One region of the Streptomyces sp. GMY02 genome, then DNA from elsewhere that is predicted to be linked to it. Evidence: riboswitches for the same ligand, from Rfam matches in the RefSeq annotation. Region 1 holds a riboswitch; each other region holds the start of a gene.

Region 1 (4,215 bases):
CCGCAGCAACTGGTTGTACTTGGCGACGCGGTCCGAGCGGGCCGGGGCGCCGGTCTTGATCTGGCCGCAGTTCACCGCGACGGCCAGGTCCGCGATCGTGACGTCCTCGGTCTCGCCGGACCGGTGGGACATCATGCACTTGAAGCCGTTGCGCTGCGCCAGCTCGACCGCGTCCAGGGTCTCGGTCAGCGAGCCGATCTGGTTGACCTTGACGAGCAGGGCGTTCGCCGAGCCCTCCTCGATACCGCGCGCCAGCCGCTCCGGGTTGGTCACGAACAGGTCGTCGCCGACGATCTGCACCTTGGAGCCGAGCTTGTCGGTGATGACCTTCCAGCCGGCCCAGTCGTCCTCGAAGAGCGGGTCCTCGATGGAGACGAGCGGGTACGCGGCGACCAGCTCCTCGTAGTACTCCGTCATCTCGGCGGCCGAGCGCGACTTGCCCTCGAACTCGTACGAGCCGTCCTTGTAGAACTCGGACGCGGCGACGTCGAGCGCGAGCGCGATGTCGCGGCCGGGCACATAACCGGCTTCCTTGATGGCCTCAAGGATCAGGTCGAGCGCGGCGCGGTTGGACTCCAGGTTCGGCGCGAAGCCGCCCTCGTCGCCCAGGCCGGTGGAGAGGCCCTTCTGCTTCAGGACCTTCTTGAGGGTGTGGTAGACCTCGGCGCCCCAGCGCAGCGCCTCGGAGAAGGACTCCGCGCCGATCGGAGCGATCATGAACTCCTGGATGTCCACGTTGGAGTCGGCGTGCGAGCCGCCGTTCAGGATGTTCATCATCGGAACGGGCAGCAGGTGCGCGTTCGGGCCGCCCAGGTAGCGGAAGAGCGGGAGGTCGGAGGCCTCGGAGGCGGCGTGCGCGACGGCGAGGGAGACACCGAGGATCGCGTTGGCGCCCAGCGAGCCCTTGTTCTCGGTGGCGTCGAGATCGATCATGGCCTGGTCGATCAGGCGCTGCTCGGTGGCGTCGTAGCCCACCAGCTCCGGGCCGAGCTGCTCGATGACCGCGAGGACGGCCTTCTCGACCCCCTTGCCCAGGTAGCGCTTGGGGTCTCCGTCACGGAGTTCCACGGCCTCGAACGCACCGGTGGAGGCACCGGAGGGGACGGCAGCACGGCCGGTGCTGCCGTCGTCGAGGCCGACCTCGACCTCGACCGTGGGGTTGCCTCGGGAGTCCAGGATTTCCCGGGCTACGACGACGTCGATGGACGGCACGAGCATCTCCTTCTGGGATGTGACGCGTGGAGTGCAGGGCCTCATTGGCCTTGCGGCAAGAGCCTAACCGTCCCCGGGGTACGGGCCCGTCGGCGCCCGCCCGCTGGGACGGAATGAGTACCCGAGCGCTCCTGGACAGGCCCCGGCCCGGCGCGCGTACGGGGGATCACGCGCCGGGCCGGGGCGGTCGGGTGGCCGATGAGGGCCGGGCGGAACGGACCGGTACGGCGATACCGCCGCGCCGGGCCGGTCCGTTCCGCGCCGGGCCGGCGGTCAGCGGAGGTGGAGCTGCTGTCCCGGGTAGATCAGGTCGGCGTCGCGGACGATGTCCTTGTTGAGGTCGAACAGCTTCTTCCAGCCGCCCTTGACATGGTGGACCGTGGCGATCCTGGACAGGGTGTCGCCGGACTTGACCTTGTACTCGCCGTCGCCCTTCTTGATCGTGCCGGTGCCGGTGGCGGCCCGGCTCTCGCCGCGCGAGGCGGGCTGCGCTCCGCTACGGGCTCCGCTGCCTGCGGACTCCTGCCGGGGCTGCGTCCGCTGCTGGGCGGCCTGATCGCCCGTACCGGAACCGGAACGGGAGCTGGAACCGGAGCCCGAGCCGGACCCGGAAGCCGAGCCGGATCCGGAGCCCGAACCCGAGCCGGCCGAGCCGCCGTCGTACGCCGCGCCCGAGAGGTTCACCCCGCAGGTGGGCCACGCGCCCTTGCCCTGGCCCGCGAGGACCTTCTCGGCGACGGCGATCTGCTGGGACTTGGAGGCGAGATCGGCCCTGGCCGCGTACGCCGTACCTCCGTAGGCGGCCCAGGTGGAGCTGCTGAACTGGAGTCCCCCGTAGTAGCCGTTGCCGGTGTTGATGGACCAGTTGCCGCCGGACTCGCACTGCGCGACCCGGTCCCACTCGGACGCGGTCGCGGCGGAGGCGGAGGTGGCGCCGATCAGCGGGACCGCCACGGCGGCACCGGTGATCCCGGCGAGCGCGGCGTAACGGGCGGTCGTGGAGCGGGCGGGACGACGGTGCTTGCCCTTGCCGGAACGGCCGGACCGGCCGGCTTCGCTGACATCGCTGACATGGCTGACACGACTGGCACGCAGCATGGAACTCTCCTCACCGACGCCTACGAGGTGAGCTGTCGGGTTCGGGCTGTGAGCTGCCCGGCCGGGTGTGACGGGTCCTGTCCCACGGACAGCACCCGGCGCACCCGGCTTCACCCCGAGCCGGTCGCCGGCCGTCTCTCGACGGCCGGGCCCGGCACAAACCGTGGTTCCCCCGCTCCTGCCTCCGGCGCTTGACGCGAACTACTTCCCTTCGGCCGCCGGCAGGATTCGGCGTGACGGTCGACGGGGCCCGCGGTGCGAGCGGTTCAGACCGTAATCACAGGCCCATCGGTTCATCAAAGAAGTACATCGGGGACAAAAATCCCCTTAACGACCTTCCAGGTTTAGGCGTTTCGGCTGGTGAGGACCTAAGTCGGCGCAACGCACAGGTCAAAAGTCCTCAGTTGCCGCAAAGAGACGCTTGTCTCACTTGCGCAGAAGAGGACATAGAGCGGCGAACCGCCCCGCCGACAGCCGGGCCGGCTCCCCGGCGAACGGCTTCTGTTTCACATCCGGATCAGGACCCTGACCAGGGCATACGGGCCGCCGGTCGAGCCGGGGACGAGCGGCGGACGAGCGCGGGTCGAGCTAATGGCCCGCCCGGGGCGGGCCGGGGGCGGGCGACGCCCACCCCCGTTCACCTCACAGCCACCCGCCGGGCACCTTCAGACCGTCAGCGATGAGCCAGTTGCGCTCGGCGGGCCGGTCGGCGTCCGCGGCGCCGGAGGCGTCCGAGGCGTCCGGCAGGACATCCGTACTCCGTGACAGTCCGTCACCCCGTGAGGCATGACGACCGTATTCATAGCCTTCGCCCGAGGTGTCCGGTACGGCGTCCTCCTGGGCCGCCGGGCCGCGGTGCTTGCCGGTGGCCGAGTCGCTGCCGCCGACCGCCGTGCCGCCGAGGCCGCCGGGAAGGGCGCTCTCGATGCCGTCGGCGCCGGGCGTACCCTCCGTACCGTCCGTGCCCTCGGCGGAAGCGGAGGCTCCGGGCGTGGGGGCGACGGCCGAACCGGAGGGGACCGACTCGCCCGGCCGCGCGCTCGCGCCGGCGGACGGGGAGGACGTGCCGCCAGGAGTGGCCGAGGGGCCGTCCGACGGACCGGTGCTCGCCTTGCCCTTCGGGGCCTTGACGCGGTCCGAGTCGCCGCCGAGGTCGATGTCCGGAAGCAGGGCGTCCACCAGACCGGAGACCGGGGCGCAGCTCGACCAGGCCTTCACGCCCTCCGCCGAGAGCACCTTCTCGGCTATCGCTATCTGCTGGGAACGGCTGGCGAGGTCGGGCCGGGCCGCGTACTCCCCGCCGCCGAAGGCGTCCCAGGTCTCCTGGGTGAACTGGAGGCCGCCGTAGTGGCCGTTGCCCAGGTCCGCGCTCCACATGCCGCCGCTCTCGCACTCGGCGACCCGGTCCCAGGTGGAACCGTCGGCGGCGCTGGCACCGGAGGCGGCGAACAGCGGGATGGCGATGGCCGAACCGGTCACCCCCGCGGCGACGATCAGAGCGGGAGCCTGGCGTGGTCTGCGGTGTCGGCCGTTCCCGGAGCGCATGCGATTGCCTTCCGTGTGACTGTCGTTTCGACTACGGCGATGGTGCTGCTGAGTCGTCGGTGAACGTAGCGGTACTCGAACGCCTGTCACAAGTCGATGCAGCGGAGATCACGTGAAAGTCACAGTCTTGACGACCCGTCAGTTATTCGGGCTTGACGAGACGCGGTACGGCGGCGAAACCGGCAGCCGTCCATCAGCCGGACAATGGCGTGAACTGCACCGGAAGTGTGCGCAATCCCCGCATGATGAGCCCGCCGCGCCAGCGCAAATCCACCGGATCCACGGCAAGCCGCACATCGGGAAGGCGGGTCAGCAGTGTCGCGAGAGCGGTCTGACCTTCGAGGCGGGCAAGCGGCGCGC
Region 2 (4,215 bases), 4.2 Mb from region 1:
GACCAGGTCCATGGCGTCGGAGGGAAGTACGGTCAGCCGGCCGTTCTGCTCGGCGGTCTGGAAGAGGACACCGTCGCGGCCGGGTCCTGGCACGACCGAGGCCGCGCGCTTTCCGTCCGGGCCCGTGCCGAGCGTCACCCGGTCACCGGTGATCAGCCGTACCGTCGCGGCGGTGCCCGCGGGGGCGGGCGCGGCAGTACCGGGGTCCTGGGCGGCGGACCGGGCGGAAGCGGCGGTGGCCCGGGCCGAAGCGGCGGCGGCCTGGGCCGAAACCGGCGCCATGGCACCCGCGGTCATCAGCAAGGCCATCGATACCGCCGCCGTCAGGCGGATACGTCTCATCTGTCCAGCCCCTTCGTTCAACTCCGTGGTCACGCGGTGTTGGACAGAATCTGGTAGCGGCGGAGGGGCTGTCACTGATTCACGGTGTCGTGGTTGGGACATGTCCCAACCACGACACCGCCGGGGCCGATCTAGTCGAGAAGGCGGGCGCGCAGCCGTTCACGTGTCTCGGGGGAGAGCCCCAGGCCCTCGGTGAGATACGCCTCGGTGCCGCCCCAGGTCTTGTCGATCGTCTCGAAGGCCGTGGCGAGATACTCGGCGCGCGCGTCGAAGAGCGGCCTGAGCAGCTCCATCACCTCGCCCGACATCCCTTCGGGGGCGTTGTCGCTGCGCCGGACCGGATAGCGGCGGTGCGGGTCGTTCGACTTCAGATAGTCCGCCTCGATCGCCTCGGGCTCCACCCCGACCGCGAGCAGGGCCACCGCGATGGACAGACCGGCCCGGTCCTTGCCCGCCGCGCAGTGCATCAGCGCGGGCATGCTGTCCTCGGCCAGGGCGTGCAGGACCCGGCTGTGCTCGGCGGTACGGTCCGTGATGATCGACCGGTACGATCCGGTCATCCGGGCCGCGGCCCTGCCGTCCGCGAGGAGCGAGCGGAGCTGGTCGAGGTCGCCGTCCCTGACCATCCGCCAGAACTCGGCGCCGTCGGCCGGGTCGGTGAGCGGGATGTTCACATTCCGTACGCCGGGCAGCTCCACATCCGCGCCGTCGAGCTTCAGATCGGCGGCATTGCGGAAGTCGAAGATCGTATGGAGGCCGAGGGAGGCGAGAAAGGCCGCGTCTGCCGCGGTGGCGTTGGCGAGATGGCCGCTGCGGAAGAGTCTTCCGGTCCTCACCCGCCTGCCGTCCGTGGTGGGCAGTCCGCCGACATCACGGAAGTTGCGCACGCCGGCCAGCTCGGGCTCTGTCGACGGGACCTGCTGCGTCACGGCCTGCTCCTCCATGTCCGATGCCGGCGCGGCTCGCCGACAAGGTCGACCTCTGACCCTACGACATCTGTTCCCAGGGCAATCAGTTCGAGTGTCGGGATTCCTGCGGGACTATTCGGACATCGCATGCCACATTGCACGACCGTGAATATCGGTCAAATGTCGATCTGTCCGTATTGAGTGATTCTGTATGGCCTGTCCTGTTCACGGATGAGATGGGAACCCGCCCGTGAGCAGGATCATATTCGTGACGTTCCGTGGCGGCTCTCCGTACCGGATCTCCCGAGCCGAAGCGGAAATTGGCGACCGCGGTCCACACAGGGTGACCGGTAATGCCGGGATAAATGCGAGGAAGTTCAGAAGAAGTTCAGCCGGGGGAATAGAAATGCTTGTTCCGCTCGTCCCGCTCGCTTAAATTCACCCTCACTCCGGGCGGAACGCCGAATCCTGCCGCCGCTCGGAATTCACATCCGACCAGCAACGCGTGGCAGGAGCGGGGGAACCAGGTAGTACGCCGATCCGGAAACTCCGGAACGGCTCGGGGTGAAGTCGCGCACCATACGCGACCGGGCATCTCCAGTCCGAACCCGACAGCTCACCTCGCAGGCGCCGGAGAGGAATTCGCCATGCCCGCGAAGGGTAAGCACCGCCGTCCCAAGGCCAACCCGGTATCGCGCGGATTCATAGCCGCCGGCACCGGCGGAGCCGCCATCGCACTTCCGCTCATAGGCGCCACCGGCGCCCACGCCGCCGAGAAGGCCGCGCCCGCCACCGCCCCCCAGGCCGTTCCCGAGCACCAGCTCTCCGCGGAGCAGTCCGCGCATTCCACCGAGAAGAAGGCCGCCGCCAAGAAGTCCCATCAGAGGACGCGGACCTACACCGTGGTCGCGGGCGACTATCTGTCCAGGATCGCCAGTCAGCAGCATGTCCACGGCGGCTGGAAGAAGCTGTACGCGGACAACCGCGAGGCCGTAGGACCCGACCCGTCGCTGATCCACCCCGGGCTGAAGCTGACCATCAAGGCCAGGGGCGGGCACCACGCCAAGCCCGCAGCCCCGGCGAAGCCGTCCGACTCCTCCGATTCCCCGGACCCGTCCACCACCACGCCGGCGGACGACTCCGGGGCGGCTCCCGCGCCCTCGGACTCGCCGGACCAGAGCAGCGGTTCGGGCTTCACCACGCCCGTCGACGATGTCGAGATCGGCACTCCGTACCACGCCTCCGGCAGTTCCTGGGCCAGCGGCTACCACACCGGTGTGGACTTCCTCGTCTCCTCGGGCACCGAGGTGAAGGCGGTCGGCGCGGGCACGGTCGTGACGGCGGACTGGGGCGGCTCGTACGGCAACGAGGTCGTCATCCAGCACAGCGACGGCCACTACTCGCAGTACGCCCATCTGTCCTCCATCTCCGTCTCCGAGGGCGACACGGTCAGCGAGGGCCAGCAGATCGGTCTCTCCGGCGCCACCGGCAATGTCACCGGTCCGCACCTGCACTTCGAGATCCGTACCGGACCGGACTACGGTTCGGACATCGACCCGCTGGCGTACCTCCGCGATCAGGGTGTCGACATCTGAGCGACGACAGCATCCAAGGGGCGGAACAGCGGTACCTCTTACCTCGTAGCCTGTACCTCTGCGCAGCTCGTAGCTCGTACCTCTGCCCGGCGCTTCTGCGCCGGGCAGAGGCCGTTGCGCCTATTCCCGGTTGGCCGAAAATTGACCGATGGCATATCTCACCAGCCGTCAAGCCCTCCCTACGGTCGCGTAGGCCACATCTGCGGGGGAAAGATATCCTGCTGTGGCAGACGATTCGAGATCAAGAAGAAGAGGCGTATTCGGGTCGTACACGTCGTACACGGCGGTCGGTGACAGCTTCACGGAGGGCGTGGGCGATCCCGGACCCGACGGACGGTATGTCGGCTGGGCGGACCGGCTGGCGGTGCTGCTGGCCGACCGGCTGGCGGACGGGGCGGCGTTCTCCGGGGACGCCCCGGACACCGTGCACGGTGATTTCCGGTACGCGAATCTCGCCGTACGCGGCCGGCTCCTGGACCAGATCGTCGACGAGCAGCTCCCCCGGGCGAAGGAACTCGCCCCCGACCTGGTGACCTTCTGTGCCGGCGGCAATGACATCATCCGGCCGGGCACCGATCCGGACGATGTGGCCGAGCGTTTCGAGCGGGCCGTCGCTGATCTCACCGGCGCTGTCGGCACGGTCATGGTGACGACCGGCTTCGACACCCGGGGCGTTCCCGTACTCCGGCATCTGCGCGGCAAGATCGCCACGTACACCGCTCATGTACGGGCGATCGCCGACCGCTATGACTGTCCGGTGCTCGATCTCTGGTCCCTCAAGTCCGTCCAGGACAGGCGGGCATGGGACGACGACCGGCTGCATCTGTCCCCCGAGGGCCACACCCGGGTCGCGCTGCGTGCCGCGCAGGTGCTCGGGCTCGACGTACCCGCCGATCCGGACCAGGCGTGGCCGCCGCAGCCGCCGCGCGGTGCATTCGAGGTGCGGCGGGACGACATCAACTGGGCGCGCGAGTATCTGGTGCCCTGGATCGGGCGCCGGTTGCGCGGGGAGTCCTCGGGCGACCATGTGGAGGCCAAGCGTCCGGATCTGCTGCCGCTGAGGCAGTGAGGACGGAGCCGGGGGGATGACGTCGATTTTGGCTACGAGTTCCGGTTCGGAGTGATTTTCACTCATCAGAATGGACCGTGCGGCGTTGCCGCATGGGCCGCTCCCGCCTTGGCGATAACCGAGCCGAAGGGGTCCTCCGGTGTGGCGCCGGCCAGGGGAGAGCCCGACAACGGCGCTGTGGGTTCAGGGGGTTGCGATGGCGGACAACGGCAGTGCGAGGCTCGCGGCGGGGGCGGTCACGTTCGTCACGGCCAATGAGGACCGCGACCACGACACCGGGATCAATATCTCGGTCAGGACA
Region 3 (4,215 bases), 2.1 Mb from region 1:
AAGGCATCGCAGACGCCCGCGCCCGCTGCACCCCCTGCCTCCGCCGATCACCGACCCGGACGCCATCGCCCACCTCGACATACGCCAACGCGACCGCCTCGGCAACACCCTCCACGAGTACCAGCATGCGGCCTGAACCGCACGGACGAGATTCTCGGCAGGGACAAGGCCACGTGAGCGCGCCGTTCACGAAGCGCGTCTATGTCCATCCGAGCCCCGAGGACCTGCGCGCCGCCTCGGATCACCTCACGGTTCTGCTCGGCTTCGAGGGCGACGCGGCTGCCTGAACATACCGGATGGTCGTGAGAGAAACCTGCTTCACGATCAGCGTAAACACGGTCTGACCTGCTGTGATTGTGGATCACTAGAATCTGCTCCCCATCAAACGACCTGTACGTCCTGTACATTTTTTACGTACCAGAGTCCTGTGGAAAGGTAACCGATGCACCGTCCTTCGGCCCGCTATGTCCTGCCCGAGTTCACCGAGCGCACCTCCGGCGGGTTCCGCACGCTCGATCCGTACTCCAAGCTCCTGGACGAGCGGATCATCTTCCTCGGCACCGCCGTCGACGACACCGCCGCCAACGACGTGATCGCGCAGTTCCTGCATCTCGAATACGCCGCGCCCGACCGGGACATCAGCCTCTACATCAACTCCCCGGGCGGCTCGCTCAGCGCCATGTCCGCGATCTACGACACGATGCAGCTCGTCACCTGCGACGTGGAGACGACCTGCCTCGGCCAGGCCGCCTCCACCGCCGCCCTCCTGCTGGCGGCCGGCACGCCCGGGAAGCGGATGGCGCTGCCGGGCGCGCGTGTCGTCGTACAGCAGCCCGCGATCGAGGAGCCGGTCAGGGGGCAGCCGTCGGATCTGGTGATCCAGGCGGAGGAACTGCTGCGGCTGCGCGCCGTGCTGGCGTCGCTGCTCTCCCGGCACACCGGTCAGAGCGAGGAACGCATCACCGAGGACATCGAGCGGGACCGGATCTTCACCGCGGCCGACGCCAAGGCGTACGGTCTGGTCGATCACGTGGTCCAGAACCGCAAGACGTCCCTCACCACGGGACACCCCTTCGGTTCGCACGGCAGGCGGTGACACGCCGATGCCGCCACCCGAACCTCCGCCGCTGCCGGCACTGACCCGCGCCGAGGGGGACTTCGTCGACAGCTTCCTCCAGGTCGTCGATCTGCTGGGACGGATCAACCCGGCACGCGGCTCGGACACCTACAGCGCGCTGCGGGCGGCACAGGCGCTGCCCGCGCAGGCCACGGCCCTGCGGGACGCCCTGACGGCGATGCACATGCGGGGCGAGACCGAGCTGCACAGCGCGACGCTGGTCCGCGCGCTGCGGGTGCTGGACGGCCAGCGGCGCGCCGGGCGCGTGGCACTGCCTCCCGAGGTCATCGAATGAGCCCCGACACGCCATGACACCCCGTCCGTTCCCGTATGGAGGGCGTCCGTACGGGAACGCTTGGCCCGTACGACGTACGACACGACGGGACACACGGGGGGAGTCAAGTTGCGCAGGGCGGCCGGACGCGCGAAGCGCACCCCGGCTGCCTGCAGGTACGGCACTCATCGGGGTCCGGAGCCCCGGAACGACACACCGCTCCGCCACCCGTTTGGAACAGGCGTGACGAACTTCACATAGCGTCGTTTCTCCTCGGAATTCATCTGATTACGGGCCAAGATCCCTGGGACGACAAGCCCCCGCCATCCACGGCGGGGCGGTCCGGGCGGACGCCGAGTCCTGCCGCCGTTCCGGATGACTGGTCGACAGGAGTGGATCGGCAGGAGTGGAGGACCCGAGCAGTACGGGACGGCCACGCAGTCCGTTACGAGGCCGTCTCTTGGGGTGAAGCCGCTGACGCGGCCGGGCATCTTCGCCTGTCCGAACCCGACAGGTCATCCTTCACAGGCGGCTGACGAAGGGTTGCGCGATGAATGCGCAGACAAATGTCCCGTCTCTGTTGTCCCGGGCCGGTGCCGTGTCGGTCCTCACCATCGCGGCGGTCGGCGGCACGATACTGGCGCCCGGCGCCACGTCCGAGGCCCAGGCCGCCACACGCGCGGCCAAGGCCCTACGGGTGGCCGCTTCCAAGGCGGGCTCCCCCTATCAGTGGGGTGCCACCGGGCCCCATCGCTTCGACTGCTCGGGCCTGACGCTCTACTCGTTCAAGAAGGCGGGCAAGAAGCTCCCGCGCACCGCCCACCAGCAGTACAACAAGACGCGCCACATCCCGGCCTCCCACCGGCGCAAGGGCGACCTGGTGTTCTTCCACTCGCGAGGCTACGTCTACCACGTCGGTATCTACGCCGGACGCGGGAAGATCTGGCACTCGCCGAAGACCGGTGCGCTCGTACGGCTCGAACGCATCTGGTCCCGGAACGCCCTCTACGGCCGGGTGAACTGACCGGCACGACATGCCCGGACCGGCCGGTGCGCGCCCGGCCGGTCCGGGGAGTCCCCCAAGCCGTACGAAGCAGCCAAGCCGTACGAAGAAAGCCGCACCAGGAAGACCGTACGAGCAAGGCCATACCCGCAAGGCCGTACAAGAGCCTGACGCGGATCAGCTCTGGACCGGCACCGTCCAGGGCAGTGCGATCCAGACCGTCTTGCCACCCTCCGCGGTCGGCGTGACCGTCACCTGTCCGCCGCCCTCCGCCGTCAGCGAGCGGACGATCACCATGCCGCGGCCATTGTCCTGCTGCACGGCCGCAGGCAGCCGCTGCGGCCAGCGGGGATGACTGTCCGTCACCCCGACCCTGAGCTGTTCGTCCCGGTCGAGCACGATCTCCACGGTGAAGGTGGGCGACTGGCCGAAGGTGTGCTGCACGGCGTTGGTCGCCAGCTCCGAGACGATCAGCCGCACGGCGTCGGCCGTCTCGGCCTCCCCCGGCAGACCCCACTCGGTCAGCAGGTCCGCGACATATCTTCGGGCCGCCGGTACCGACGCGGGATCGCTCGGCAGCGTGATGGATGCTTCCTGATGGTCTGCCATGGCGACGCCGTCCCTTTCCCGCCGGACCTGACTCCGGCGCAGTACGGATGACTGCGCGGACGGCCTCGGACTGTGCTCAGCGTGCCACTCATCCTGCCGTTCGCATCGCCGATCCACCGAGATCTGCATATATCTGTCGCTCAAAGTGGTGAACTCTGCGACGCGAGACCGTATTTGGGCGGCGAAAAGATAACTTCTCCGCCGCGGCGCCCTGGCGCGTACGAGACGCTTACCGAAGCGGTTCGGGGAAGGGAATTAATCATGCGGCATATTCCGGCGGTACGCCGGCGCAGGCTCGGGGAGGAATTGCGCAGGCTGCGCCAACGGGCGGGGCTCACCAGTGGCGAGACGGCGCGGCTGCTGGGCTGGCACCAGTCGAAGGTGAGCCGGATCGAGACCGGCGTCAGCGGGGTGAAGGACGAGGACCTGGCGGCGCTGCTGGACGCGCTGGGCATCTCGGATCCTCAACTGCGGGCACTGCTGGGCGCGTTGGCGGGCATCACGGGCGGCGGGCCGGGGTGGTGGAAGGCGTACGGCGGGGTGATCCCGCCCCGTTACCGGGACTTCATCAGCCTGGAGTCCCAGGCCTCCTCGGCCCGTACGCTGGAGACCTCGGTGGTGCCGGGACTGCTCCAGACGCCGGACTACGCGCGCGCCGTGACCCGCGCGGCGCTGGACGGTCTGCCCGCCACGACGGTCGACTCCCTGGTCGAGGTACGGCTCGCCCGGCAGGAGGTGCTGCACTCCGCGGCGCCGCTCGAACTGTATGCCGTACTGGACGAGGCGGTGCTCCGGCGCGAGGTGGGCGGTCCCGGGGTGATGCGGGGTCAGCTCCGCCGGCTGTCCGAGCTGGCCGCGCTGCCGCAGGTCTGTCTCCAGGTGCTCCCGTTCACCGGGGGCGGCTATGTCGGACTCTCCGGGCCTTTCGTTGTCTTCTCATTCCCGCATATTGCTGATCTGGATTTGGTCGTTCTCGACCATTTGACGAATAGCCTCTATCTGGAACGGAAAGAAGACCTTGAGGCGTACTGCGCCGCGTTCCGTACGATGCAGGCGCATGCCCTCCCGCCCGAAGAATCAGTGGATCTCATCGCCGGGATCGGTGACGGCGTGTAGGGAGCATCATGTCCGCCCACCTCGCACAGCCCCCTGTCCAGACTTCATTCTCCCCCCGCACATCCCCCACCCCATCAACGGCTTCTCCGGTCTGTC
Region 4 (4,215 bases), 610 kb from region 1:
CCGTGACAGGAGAGGAACTCATGGCCGAGGAAGTGCTCGACGGCTTCGATCACACCCGGTACGAGCAGGAGGTCACCGAGCGATGGGGCCGGGAGGCGTACGAGAAGGGTGACCGCTGGTGGCGCTCGCTGAGCGAACAGGAGCAGAAGGAGTTCCAGGACCGGCACGAGACCATCGCCCGCGACTGGGGACGGGCCAAGGAGGCGGGACTCGCCCCCGACAGCGACGAGGCGCAGGACATCGCCCGGCGTCACTGCGCATGGCTCTCGGTGACGGTCGAGGCCACCAAGTCGTATGTCATCGGCGTCTCGTCCATGTATGTGGATGACGAACGTTTCACAGCCGCATATGACAAGTACCGTAAAGGGACAGCAGTGCTCGTACGAGACGCCATGAAGGTGTACGCCGAGCGCCACCTGACCGACTGACTGAACGACCGGCCGATTCACGGACCGGCCGGCCGAACGAACGACCGGCCGGATCCCCGACTGGCCGTCTGACCTGCTGGGAAGGCGGGCCGGTCCGACCGGCTCCCTAGCCCACTCGGCCGACGGCGAGTCGCCCCCGGACGTGGCAGCGGACAGCCTGGGTGGGGCGCGGTACCGTCCGTAGCCCTAGGCAGGTGACCACTGGTGGGGAAGCTGAGGAAGCTCACGGAGCCGCTGAGCAACGGGGGCCGGCGCGCCGACGACATCGCCGGTCCCGTGTCGGGCGACGGGATGCCGATTCCCAGCAGCCGGGTCCGTACCGGGCGGCGGCTGGTCCGTTTTCTCCCGGTGCTCGTGATCGTGGTCGGCGTGGTCTTCGACTTCGTGACCCCGACACGGGTCACGGCCGGCCCGCTCTACGCTGCCGCCCCGCTGGTCGCCGCCCCGTTCTACCCGATGATCGGCACGCTGCTGGTCGCCATCGCCTCGCTCCTCGCCGAAGTGGCGGTGCATCTCTACGCCAGCTCGCTCATGTCGCTGGAGTCCCTCAGTGAAGTGCTGACCGTGCTGGTCGTCTCGCTCCTCGCGCTGTACATCAGCGGGGTGCTGCGCCGCAGCGGTCAGCGGCTCGCCTCCGCCCGCATCATCGCCGAGACCGCCCAGCGGGCGGTGCTGCCGAGACCCGCGGAGCGGATCGGGGGCTCCGTATCGCCGCGCGGTACGAGGCGGCGCAGGAGGGCGCGTTCATCGGCGGCGACCTCTTCGCCGTACAGGACACGCCGTACGGAGTACGTCTGGTGGTCGGGGACGTACGGGGGAAGGGGCTTGAGGCGGTCGAAGCGGTGGCGGTGGTCATCGGGTCGTTCCGGGAGGCCGCCGAGCAGGAGCCGTCGCTGGAGGGGGTCGCGCAGAGACTGGAGCGCGCTCTCAAACGCGACGGGTCGCGGCGGGGCGGTCTTGACGCCTTCGAAGGGTTCACCACGGCCGTAATCGCGGAGATCCCGCACGACGGGGGAGTGGTACGGCTCGTCAACCGGGGCCACCCCGATCCGCTGCTGATGTGCGAGGACGGAGCCGTGTGCATGCTGGAGACACGGGACCCGGCGCTGCCGCTCGGGATGAGCGATCTGGGTGCCTGGCCGGACCGGGCGGAGCAGGCCACCTATCCGATGGGGGCGACGCTGCTCTTCTACACCGACGGGCTCACCGAGGCACGCGACGCGCACGGGGTCTTCTACCTGCCGCGCGAGCGGCTCGACGGGCGGATCTTCCAGGGGCCCGACGAACTGCTCCAGGCGCTGATCGACGACGTACGGCGGCACACGGGCGGCACCGGGAGCCAGGACGACATGGCGCTGCTGGCGGTCAGCCGGCCGACGGAGGGGCAGCCGGAGCGGCGCAGGACCATACCGCTGGTTCCATGACCGGGCCCGTGGTTCCGTGACCGGGCCCGCGACGGCCGGCCGGGACCGGTTCCGTGACAGCCGCCGGCTCCGCGACGGTCGGCCGGGACCGGCTCCGTGACAGTCGGCGGCTTCGTGATGTCGGCCCGTTCCGTGATGCGCGTCGGCTCCGTGATGGCCGTCGCGACTGTATGTGATCGGCGCGTGCCACTCCGCATAACATTTGACAGACCGTCAGGTATGCGAGATGCACTGAAAGGCAGTCAGCTCGCCCGATTGCGTATGCATGTGCCCTGGTGTGTCCGATGCGAAGTTGTTAATGATCACCCGGAACGGCTTGGAATAAGGGCCCGGTCTCTATTAACGTTCGATAACGCAGCGCGGTCGTCCCAGCCGTCGCAAGAGATGGCACCGTGCGCACGCGCCGAATCCCGCAAGGGAACCGGGGAACCACCAATTGGGGTGAATCGGGAGTTCTTTGCTGCTCCGCGCAGCTCAGAGCACCCGTAGGAGACCTTCCTGCTCCGAACCCGTCAGCTAACCCGGTAGGCGAGAAGGAAGGAAAGGAGTGCGCCTCAGTGGCGTCCAATCAGCCTGCCCCCACCGCCCCCTTCGAAACCACCCCGTTCGGTGACGAGCCGGAGCGGGCCTGGGGGAGTGGAACCCGACCGAGGAATCCATACGCCCGGTACGCGGCAGGCACCGCGTCGGCAAGCAGCGCAACGGCTTCGCCCGTAGCTCCACGGTCCTCGGCGTCGGGGTCATAGCCGCCGTCGGCGCGGGCGGCATGGCCACCGCGCAGGACAAGCCCCCGGTCTCCATATCCCTGCCGGACGCCATCACGGACAACCTCCCCGACGCCGGCTCCCTGCCGGGCATGGGGTCGCTGGCGGGGAACGACGACACCGAGCCCGATCCGCTGGCCAGCGCGCCCCTCACCACCGCCGGGATGACGACGGCGGACGCCGAGCAGGGTGCCACCGACGCCGGCGAGGCCCTGCGGGCCCGGATCCTCCAGCAGGCCGAGCAGCAGCAGAACGAGGCCGACGCCGCCGAGAAGGCGGCCGCGGAGCGCGCGGCGGCCGAGCAGGCCGCGGCGCTGGCGAAGAAGCAGCAGACCGAGGCCGAGAAGAAGGCCGAAGAGGCACGGAAGAAGGCCGAGGCGGAAGCCAAGGCCAAGGCGGAGGCGGAGCGCCTCGCGAAGCTGGCCGCCAGCTTCACCCTGCCGACCTCCTCGTACACGATCACCTCCACCTTCGGCCAGTCCGGCTCCATGTGGTCCTCCGGCTACCACACCGGCCTGGACTTCGCCGCCCCGACGGGCACGCCCATCAAGGCCGTGCACAGCGGCACGATCACCTCGGCCGGCTGGTCGGGCTCGTACGGCTACCGCACGATCCTGCAACTGGACGACGGTACGGAGCTGTGGTTCTGCCACCAGTCCTCGATGACCGTCACCGCCGGACAGAAGGTCACCACCGGCGAGACCATCGGGCGGGTCGGCGCGACCGGCAATGTGACCGGGCCGCATCTGCACCTCGAAGTGCACACCGCGGACGGCACGGGCATCGACCCGATGAGCTGGCTGGCCGACAAGGGCCTGACTCCCTGACGCTTGCTCCTCCCTCCGGCACGGGTTTCCTCCGTGCCGGGGTTCAGTACTGGCGGTACGGGTTGAAGCCGTCGTAGTCGATGTACGGCGGCGGCACCCGTACCCGTCCGGTGGCCCGCGCGGCGAAGGTCAGCGCGGGCCCTGCCGTACCCCCACGGGCCCACAGCCGGTCCAGCAGCTCACGCTCGCGCCCCGCGAAGTCCGGTCCCGCCGTGCCGCGGCGGGCGCGGTGGCGCAGGAACGCCAGGGTCGTCGCGGACGCCTCGTACTCCACCACCGCCCTGGCCGCCTGCGGTCCGAACGTACGGTGTGCGAAATCGCGCGCCACGGTGCGCGCCCGCATCGAGGACAGCGCCTGGGGTGCGGCCGACGGCAGCCAGCCGGCCTCGGCGTACGCGAGCAGCTCGGCCGCGACCGTCCGCAGCCCGCGCTGTCTGCTCCAGATCGCCAGCCAGGTCACCAGACCGAAGACCGGGACCATGAACAGCCCGTACACCGCGTAGAAGCCGTACGGACCGAAGAGCGACGACGAGCCGTTCCACAGCGCGTGCGTGCCCATCGCCAGCGCCAGTCCGAGCAGCGGCAGGACGAACCTGCGTATTCGCCGGCGGCGCGGGGCCATCGCCGCCAGCCCGAAGCCGATGCCCGTGAGCACGGTGAAGAGCGGGTGCGCGAACGGCGACAGCACCACCCGTACGAAGAAGGTCGCGGCCGTGACGGAGGCCAGGCCCGCGCTGCCCATGCTCCGGTCCTCGCCGAAGGCGCTGCCGAG

Evidence for each region. A riboswitch is a leader RNA that binds a small molecule or an ion and turns the genes downstream of it on or off. The one in region 1 is predicted to bind cyclic di-AMP.
Region 2: another riboswitch for cyclic di-AMP. It lies ahead of KQY30_RS04025 (LysM peptidoglycan-binding domain-containing M23 family metallopeptidase); the one in region 1 lies ahead of KQY30_RS21980 (transglycosylase family protein).
Region 3: another riboswitch for cyclic di-AMP. It lies ahead of KQY30_RS31180 (C40 family peptidase); the one in region 1 lies ahead of KQY30_RS21980 (transglycosylase family protein).
Region 4: another riboswitch for cyclic di-AMP. It lies ahead of KQY30_RS19235 (M23 family metallopeptidase); the one in region 1 lies ahead of KQY30_RS21980 (transglycosylase family protein).

What each region holds. Positions count from the first base shown of each region.
Region 1 covers NZ_CP077658.1:5,185,560-5,189,774, reverse strand. Annotated here, with positions in the region: gene eno (phosphopyruvate hydratase) at 1-1,218, opposite strand, end outside; gene KQY30_RS21980 (transglycosylase family protein) at 1,486-2,310, opposite strand; cyclic di-AMP (ydaO/yuaA leader) riboswitch at 2,313-2,510, opposite strand; gene KQY30_RS37170 (transglycosylase family protein) at 2,953-3,855, opposite strand; gene KQY30_RS21970 (cytochrome P450) at 4,049-4,215, opposite strand, start outside.
Region 2 covers NZ_CP077658.1:969,950-974,164, reverse strand. Annotated here, with positions in the region: gene KQY30_RS04035 (S8 family peptidase) at 1-342, opposite strand, end outside; gene KQY30_RS04030 (tyrosine-protein phosphatase) at 474-1,271, opposite strand; cyclic di-AMP (ydaO/yuaA leader) riboswitch at 1,700-1,893, shown strand; gene KQY30_RS04025 (LysM peptidoglycan-binding domain-containing M23 family metallopeptidase) at 1,898-2,845, shown strand; gene KQY30_RS04020 (SGNH/GDSL hydrolase family protein) at 3,069-3,914, shown strand; gene KQY30_RS04015 (hypothetical protein) at 4,111-4,215, shown strand, end outside.
Region 3 covers NZ_CP077658.1:7,314,929-7,319,143, reverse strand. Annotated here, with positions in the region: partial or broken gene KQY30_RS36790 (hypothetical protein) at 1-136, shown strand, start outside; gene KQY30_RS31190 (ATP-dependent Clp protease proteolytic subunit) at 443-1,096, shown strand; gene KQY30_RS31185 (hypothetical protein) at 1,104-1,412, shown strand; cyclic di-AMP (ydaO/yuaA leader) riboswitch at 1,746-1,937, shown strand; gene KQY30_RS31180 (C40 family peptidase) at 1,942-2,415, shown strand; gene KQY30_RS31175 (ATP-binding protein) at 2,572-3,003, opposite strand; gene KQY30_RS31170 (helix-turn-helix transcriptional regulator) at 3,265-4,119, shown strand.
Region 4 covers NZ_CP077658.1:4,570,960-4,575,174, forward strand. Annotated here, with positions in the region: gene KQY30_RS19225 (TipAS antibiotic-recognition domain-containing protein) at 1-428, shown strand, start outside; partial or broken gene KQY30_RS19230 (PP2C family protein-serine/threonine phosphatase) at 720-1,852, shown strand; cyclic di-AMP (ydaO/yuaA leader) riboswitch at 2,244-2,398, shown strand; partial or broken gene KQY30_RS19235 (M23 family metallopeptidase) at 2,410-3,443, shown strand; gene KQY30_RS19240 (PrsW family intramembrane metalloprotease) at 3,487-4,215, opposite strand, start outside.